2 regions of the Dactylosporangium sp. NPDC005572 genome follow, and region 1 is predicted to be linked to the other one. Evidence: riboswitches for the same ligand, from Rfam matches in the RefSeq annotation. Region 1 holds a riboswitch; the other holds the start of a gene.
What was found. A riboswitch is a leader RNA that binds a small molecule or an ion and turns the genes downstream of it on or off. The one in region 1 is predicted to bind cyclic di-AMP.

Region 2: linked by a shared signal. The riboswitch ahead of ABZS66_RS38820 (hypothetical protein) and the one ahead of ABZS66_RS16620 (C39 family peptidase) in region 1 are both predicted to bind cyclic di-AMP.

What each region holds. Positions count from the first base shown of each region.
Region 1 covers NZ_JBEXCY010000028.1:4,406-8,287, reverse strand. Annotated here, with positions in the region: gene ABZS66_RS16635 (hypothetical protein) at 1-346, shown strand, start outside; gene ABZS66_RS16630 (SHOCT domain-containing protein) at 513-926, shown strand; gene ABZS66_RS16625 (hypothetical protein) at 998-1,144, opposite strand; gene ABZS66_RS16620 (C39 family peptidase) at 1,211-1,909, opposite strand; cyclic di-AMP (ydaO/yuaA leader) riboswitch at 2,334-2,476, opposite strand; gene ABZS66_RS16615 (TDT family transporter) at 2,610-3,836, opposite strand.
Region 2 covers NZ_JBEXCY010000116.1:3,467-7,348, reverse strand. Annotated here, with positions in the region: gene ABZS66_RS38820 (hypothetical protein) at 335-1,348, opposite strand; cyclic di-AMP (ydaO/yuaA leader) riboswitch at 1,362-1,495, opposite strand; gene ABZS66_RS38815 (VTT domain-containing protein) at 1,581-2,165, opposite strand; gene ABZS66_RS38810 (hypothetical protein) at 2,347-2,547, shown strand; gene ABZS66_RS38805 (hypothetical protein) at 2,610-3,809, shown strand.

The sequences.
Region 1 (3,882 bases):
TGGGACCGTCAGCATCGGCTTCCTCGTGGCCGTGCTCGTATCGAACGTACCCGAGAGCCTCTCGGCGACCGCTGACCTGCGCAGGACCCACTCCGCCGCCTGGATCTGTCGACTCTGGGCGGCCATCGTCGTCTGCTCAGGGCTGGCCGGCGCCCTCGGCTACGCCCTCGCGTCGCACCTTTCCAACGTGGACGGACGCTACGTGCAGGCGCTCGCCGCCGGCTCTGTGCTGACGATGCTCGCCGACTCGATGATGCCTGAGGCCTTCAGCCGGGGCGGTCGCCGGATCGCGCTGCTGACGGCGCTGGGATTCGCGGTCGCTGCCTTCCTCACCACGCTGGACTGAACGCTCACGGCGGCGACGGCTCACGGCCCGGTTCCGCCGCACAGCGGATCGCCAAACCCGCGCGCCCGTGACATCGACGTTGTTCGGTAGCGACTCACCCGGGGCGGGGGATGGGCATGTGCATGGGGTGTACGACCCTGAAAGGGTCGGAAGGTAGGCGATAACCATGTCGTTCGGCGAGATTCTGCTGGCAACCGTGTGGTTCATGTTGTTGTTCGCCTGGATCTGGTTGATGGTCGTGATCCTGACGGATCTGTTCCGGGATCCCTCGACCTCGGGCTGGGCGAAGGCCGCCTGGACAGTCTTCCTCATCGTCCTGCCGTGGATCGGGGCGTTGACGTACATAATTGCGCGGGGCCGGTCGATGAACGAGCGGACCGCCGCGCGGGCCCGGCAGCAGGAGGCGCAGATGCGGCAGTATGTGCGCGAGGCCGCCGGCGCCCCGAGCGCCCCGAGCTCGGCGGACGAGCTGGCCAAGCTCGCCGATCTGCGGCAGCGTGGCGTGCTGACCGAGTCGGAGTACGAGCGGGCCAAGTCGGCGCAGCTCGGGTTGAGCGGCAACATGCGCCAGCGGGCCTGATCCCGAGGTAGGGCGATGACCACCGTCCCGGTCCTGGCCGTAGGGGCGTTCGAATACCGGCACCCGGGCCATCAGCGGGACCTGGATGAGCAAAGGTCGGCCGAGACCAGACCGGCCAGCCGACCGATCGATGTGCCGCCGGCGGTCAGGCCGCCCAGCTCGTACAGGCCACCCTGGCCGGCCCACATCGTGACGACGACCAGCACGCTGGACGCCATGGCTGGACCCACGAGGTCGCGCCACCACGATCGTGCACGGTTGCCGACCGCCGACCACGCCGGCGATCAGTACGAGTAACCACGCTGGGAGATCCAGTCGGCCAGCTTGGGGATGCTCACCCAGTAGGTGCCGTCGCCCCTGGGGTTGGCCGGATCGGCGATCTTCACCGTCTTGCCGCCGTCCTGGTATCCGACGAGGGTGAGGTAGTGCCCACCTTCGTAGGAGTGGACGACACCCGCGTTGTCGGTGAGATGCCCGGCGATGTTGGCGACGACGGCCCGCCCGCCGCCGATGGTGTTCACCACGTCCGCCTGCAGTTGGGCCGCCTGCGCCGACGTCGCCGGGTAGGCCGGGATCTCCCTGGTCCGGTACACCGTCTGGCCGTTGCCGAGCACGCTGTTGAGCGCCCGGCTGACGTCGAAGGCCGAGTTCGTCCCGCTGGTGGTGGTGCCCAGCAGGTCAGCGGCCTGGCCCTGGCTGACGGCATGGCCGGCCGCCGTGAGCGCGATCCGGGTGGCGGCCGGCCCGCAGTAGTAGTAGTTGGGCTGCAACTGGAACTGGTACTCGAGGACCTTCGTCGACGGGGCCGGCACCGTCGACTGCGCTGGCGCATCAGTGAGGTGCTGGTCCGCACCGTGCCCGGCCACCGACTGCTCCGCCGGCGCTGCACCGGCCGAGGCGCTGCGAGCGGACGGCGGATCGCCGAGCTGACTGAGCACGATGCCGACCGAGGCGGCCGCGGCAAGCAGCGCACAGGAGATCACGGCCGCTCTCGGATGACGCGCGGGCGCCGAGTGCCGGGCCTGCCGACGTCGTACAGGTACAAGGTTCATTGCGACTCTCCAGGGCTTCGACCGGGGCGATCGATCGGTCGTCGGCGCGCGCGGACGGCCCGAACATGCTGGGCAAGGGCGCGGTTCACCGTCGGCACGCGGCGGCACCGCCAGGTGCCTGATCACGTTCAGGGCAGCGCACGCCGCCACGCCGCAGCGTGCGGGGCGCGTGATGACACATGGCGTCAGCGCTGATGGCGAGCGGTTGTCCAGCAAACGCGCGGCGGTGTGGTCGCCCGCCGCATCGCAGCGATCCGCACTAGCGTCCTGCCGTTACCGATCGGCGTGCGGCCGCGCGAGTGCGCGGCTGGCGAGGGCTGCTGCGGTGGGGGTTGAGCCGGCTGTGCACAGGCATGTCTCCTTACGCGTCCGCCTACCGGGTTAGCTGACGGATTCGGGCGCGAAGGTCGCCCTACCACGGGCCGTCGGCCCGCGGATTCACCCCAGACTTGCGGTGGGTCCCCGGCTCGTGCGTGCACGACTCAGCGGGCCCGTCCCGGCGCCACCTGTTGTGAGCACGAACCGGGTCAGGCGACCCAAGACGTTACGCAGGGCCACCGGCCCTGCCAAGGCCCGCTACCTGGAAAGAACCGCAGTCGACGCGCTCCCGCGTCGTCGGCTTCACGACTCGTCAGGCCGAGGCCGGCCGAGCCACCGCCGGGGCTGCCGGCGGGGCGAACAGCGTCCCGCGGAGGCTGCCGCGGACGGTGCGGGCCGCGACGACGGCCCAGGCGGTGAGCAGGACGGCGTAGCCGATGACGGCGGCCACTCGGAACAGGGCGGCGCCGGTGTGCAGGGCGAGTCCTGAGGTGCCGGTGACGACGGTGCCGATGGGGAAGGTGAACGACCACCAGGTCAGCGAGAAGGGCAGGTGTTCGCGGGCGGTCTTGATGGTGACGGCGGCGGCGATGCCTGCCCAGAGCAGTGCGAAGCCCCAGACCGGCACCCCGTACACGACGCCGAACAGCTGCAGGGCGTGTGCGTAGGGGCCGGGGAGGGCCTGGTCGGCGACACCACCGAGCAGGTTCGCGGCGGTGATCGACTGACCGAGCGGGCCGAGGACGATCCACAGGGTGGGCACCATCCGGGCGGGTCCGGTCCTGTGCTGGGCGAGGCGGTTCCAGATGACGGTGATGATGATCAGCGAGGCGATGAGGCTGAGCCCGAACATGGCGTAACAGAGCAGGATCAGGGTCGTTCGGGGCTGCCCGGCCGGGGTGTACGGCACGAGCAGCGCGCCGGTCGACGCCGACACCATCGGCGGCACGACCGGCATCAGCCAGCCCCCGAACGCGCTGCGCGCATCGACGTCGTGGTGGCGGGTGAACTGCAGGTACGGCACCCACGCGGCGGTGGCGAGCCCGGCGGCGGTCCCGGCGAGCCACAGCACCCAGTCGGCGGCGACCGCGGCGCCGACGCCGATCAGGTCCCGGCCGAGCAGGAGGGTGCCGGCGCCGACGGTGAGCATCGCCATCGGCGGCGCGCCGTAGAAGTGCGCCATGACCGGGTCGGCGTGGTGGCCGCGGGCCGTGGCGGGGTGGCGCCGCCAGTGCGCCACCGTGGCGGCGGTGAGCCCGACGAGCAGCAGCGCGGCGCACGCCCACACGACGACGGCGAACGTGCGCAGGCCGGGCAGGTGCAGGGGCAACGACGCGGCGGCGGTGGCCACGATGCCGGTGCCCATGATCGACGCGTACCAGTTCGGGGTCAGGTTCGCCAGCAGGTCGCGGGGGTGCGCCAGGTCGGTCAGCACCCCGAACCGGGCGAGCCGGTGCGCCGGCCCGTCCAGGGTGCCTGGGTCCCGGCGTGGGTCGGCGGGCCGGAGACCGGCCGGTTGGGGCAGCGTCGAGGTCCTCACACCCCCACGATCGGATCCGCTCGCGCCGGCGGGTAGCCGGGTTGCC
Region 2 (3,882 bases), on a different contig from region 1:
CATCCGTCGCCGCGCTGCAGGCCGCGAATCGCCCGATCACCCGCGACGGCTGCCGGCTGCGCACCCATGATCAAGGGAAACTCGTGGTCGCCATAGCAGCCAAATGCTTCCCACGATCATGGAACGCCAGGCGCGTGATCGCCGTTTGGGCGCGTCTGCTCCGTGACCGAGCGGGTCCTCAGGCACGCGGGCCTTCCGCGCGGGCGACCGCCCGCGGGTTCTTGGCACGACGGCGATGGCAGCGTCTTCTCGGCGGGACGAATGTCGCGCCGAGAAGAGCGTTGTCTGGCGGGAGCGACGGTCGTGCGTTGCGCGGACCCGAGTCAGAAAAGCATCAAATTACGCTCAGATGGACGTGATTCGTATGGTCGCTGGACGGGTCGCCGTTGCCGCCGCTGTACGCGTGCCAGCCGGCGGCCGGGGTCCATACCTGGCGGAACCAGATCACGTAGAGCACGCCCAGCGCGCTCGCGTTCTTGACGAAGAAGGCCGCCAAGTTGTTGCCGTAGGTTCGGTCGCCGCCGCTGGCCACGCCGCCGAAGCCGCTGGATTGGGCGGCGAAGTCGCAGGCTCGGCCTTTCGGGTGTTCGTACGGGCCCGACGGGCGGAAGCAGGAATAGTATCGCTTGAATCCCGCTTCGTGCGCTTCCTTCACCGCGTGGATCATGCGCGGGGTGATGCAGCCCTTGGTCGTCGTGGGGTCGTCGATGATGCATTTTTCGGCGGGCCACGAGCCGTCGGCGTTGCGCGGGGCCGGGTTGGCGAGCGGTGAGTTGGCGTTCACGTAGCCGTCGGCCCTGCCGTTGCCCAGTTTCGTCAGGGCGGTCTCGGCGTCCTTCTTCTTCTTGCCCATGATGTCGGTCTGGGCCTGCTGCTTGGCGACCTCCTCGTCGCTCGCCTTCTTGGCGGCGGCGAGGTCGGCCTGCAGCTTGTTGAGGCGGGCGATCTGGCGGTCGTTGTACCGCGCGATGGTGTTCACCAGCACCGCCCGGTCCATGAACTGCTCGGGGGAGTCGGTGGTGATGAGCGCCGACGTGATCCGGATGCCGCCCGTGCGGTACGAGGCGGCGGCGATGAGATTGACCGACGCCTGCACCGGCGCCATCTCGCGCTGCATGGCGGCCATCTGCTCGGCGAGCTCGGCCTGCTTCTTCTTCGACGTCTCCAGGATCGCCTGGGCGTCGAGGAACTCGCGGTTGGCCTGCTCGAGCTTTTCGCCCAGCGTCATGTTGGCGCTGCCCTCGTCCGGCGGCGCGGTCGGATCGCCCGGTGCGGCCGACGCGGGCGTGGCCCACGCACCCACCGTGACGAGCACCGCAGCCAGCAGGAGTGCCGCCCGGCGTCGCATATTGATCACTTTCTGTCCCTCCGCGCACCGCCTACCGAGTTAGCTGACGGGTTCGGGACGGAACAGTGGCCCTACCGCGAATGCGGATTCACCCCAGAAATCGGTGGGTCCCCGGCTCGGTCGAAACCGATTCGGCGGCGGATCCACTGGCACCGAGGGGCGCCGCCAGGCGAATCCGGGCTCAGATTACCGAATCGTCACCGGATTGCGCAGGACCGAGAATGCCTACCACTCAACTACGGACGGTAGCCAGCTTGCGGGTGCCCAGCAAGGCGATCCAGCCGAAGGTCAGCCCTAGGGCGACAGTGACCACCATCGTGAGGTTGCCGGTCGGCAGCACGCCGGCGACCTGCTCGGCGAGCGTGCCCAGGCCGACGTACAGCCCGCCCCAGAGCACCGAACCGATCGCGGCGGTGCGCAGGAAGCGCCCGTAGGGCATCCGGAGGCCGCCCGCGGCGAGCGGGACGAGCGTGTTGACGAACGGCAGGAATGGCGCGGTCACCAGGATCCGGCTGCCGCCCTCGCGGACGACCCGGTCGGCGGTGGCCCACCGCTCGGCGCCGACCCACGCGCCGAAGCGGCCGCGGCGTAACCGCTCGCCGAGATACCGCCCGGCGAAGAAGGTGATCGACCAGCCGGCGAGGCACCCGGCGACGACCCAGCCGAGGCTGGTGAACGGGTCGACCGAGCCCGACGTGGTGAGGATCGCGACGTCCGCCGGCACGAGGATGCCGATGAGCGGGATCGCGTCGAGGAGCATGACCAGGCCGAGCGCGAGGCCCAGCAGGGGTCCCGGTACCGCTTCGAGAAAGGTCATGCAAGGACGGTATGGCTGAGCGTATCTGCCGCACATCAGGGAGCGACCCCGAGCAGACCCCGAGACCGGGGTCATCCCCAGGGTCGGCGTGTCTGATTCGGCCATCGACGGTTGCTTTGCTAGCGTCCCCGCTAGCAAACGGCTAGCGGGAGAGATCCACTTGGACGCGACAGAGAAGACGGTGGCGATGCCGCCGCAGCGGCCGCGCTTCGAGCGCGTGCAGCTCAACACCCGGGTGCGGGTCGAGATCGAGCAGATGCTGCAGCGGTTCGTCATCGATCACAACACCACGGTGCAGAGCTCCGTGGACCTCGCGCTGGCCGAGTTCCTCGCGGCACGGGGATACCCGCTGCCCGCAGCGGATGACGGGAGAAACCGGTGACGACGCCGGGCATTGGCCAACACGACGCCGACCTGCAAAAGACCGTTCGACGCACCTCCTACATGCGCCAGCTGTTCTACGTCGTGGTTCTGCTGGTCGCACTGGCCGGGCAGGTGACCGGCGCGGTCCAGGCCCTCGGCATCCCGCTGATCTGGGCCATCCCGGCCGTCGCCGCGCTCGAACTGGGCGGCATCGTGGTGCTCGCCAACGCCGACGTACGGCGCCGGCTGGGCGAGCGGGCGACCGCGTCGCGGTTCCTGTCGGCGCTCATCGCCGCGTTCGCGGTCGCGTTCAACTGGATGGCCCACGACGACAAGCTGCTCGCCGGGTTCTTCGCCGGAATGTCCGCCCTGGGGTACCTCGTGTGGCTCATGCACACCGAGAACCAGCGCCGCGACCGGCTGCGGGCCAAGGGCGACCTGCCACCGACCACACCCGCGTACGAGGTGGTCGGCCACTGGATCCGCCACCCGTGGATGACCCTGCGCGCCAAGAACCTCGCCAAGGCCGACACGAAGCTCGGCCTCTACACCTCCCTCGCCGCGGCCCGGGCCGAGAAGCGCAAGGAGCAGCGCACGGCGGCCATCGCCAAGGTGCTGCACCGCAAGATCCGCTCAGCCGTCGACCCGACGACAGCCGACATCGCCGTCGCCGTCTACGACCTCGACGAGATCGCACTGCGGCTCGCCAACGGCGCCGACTACGACGGGCTCACCGCGCTCATCGCCGCCGACCTGGCACCGGCCCGGCTGGCCGCCAACGGCGTCGTGGAGCAGCCCCCGGGCCGGGAGCGGGAGATCGCGCCTCCGGAGCCCGAGATCATCGACACCGAGGAGCAGCTCGCACTGCCCGAGGCCGCGACGGTCATCCCGGTCTCGGCGCCGCCCAGCGTCTCGCCCCTCGGAGAGCTGCGGACCGAGATCGAAGGCATCCTGCCGCCGCAGCGCAAGCCGCGCAGCCGGTCGGCCGTCGCCGAGATCACCGAGATCGCCGAGGAGCCGACGCTCAACCCGCCGCCCATCGTCCGGGACGGATCGCTGCGCAGCCAGGTGCACCAGCTGCTGCACGAGCACATCCCGCCCGGCGACCAGCGCGACGTGGTGCAGCTGACGACGTTCGTCGGCGACCTGCTCGACCTCGACGACGTCGAGCGGCTCACCGCCTCCAACTACGTCCGCACCTGGAAGCGCGAGGTTGACGCCGGCCGCCGCGCCGCGGTCAACGGCCGGCACCTGGAGGACGTCATCCCCGCCAAACGGTAGGCAGCGCGGTGAAGATCCGGGCCACGGCTGCCGATCAGGCAACCGTGGCCCGGCTGCCGATGTCGGTGCAGAA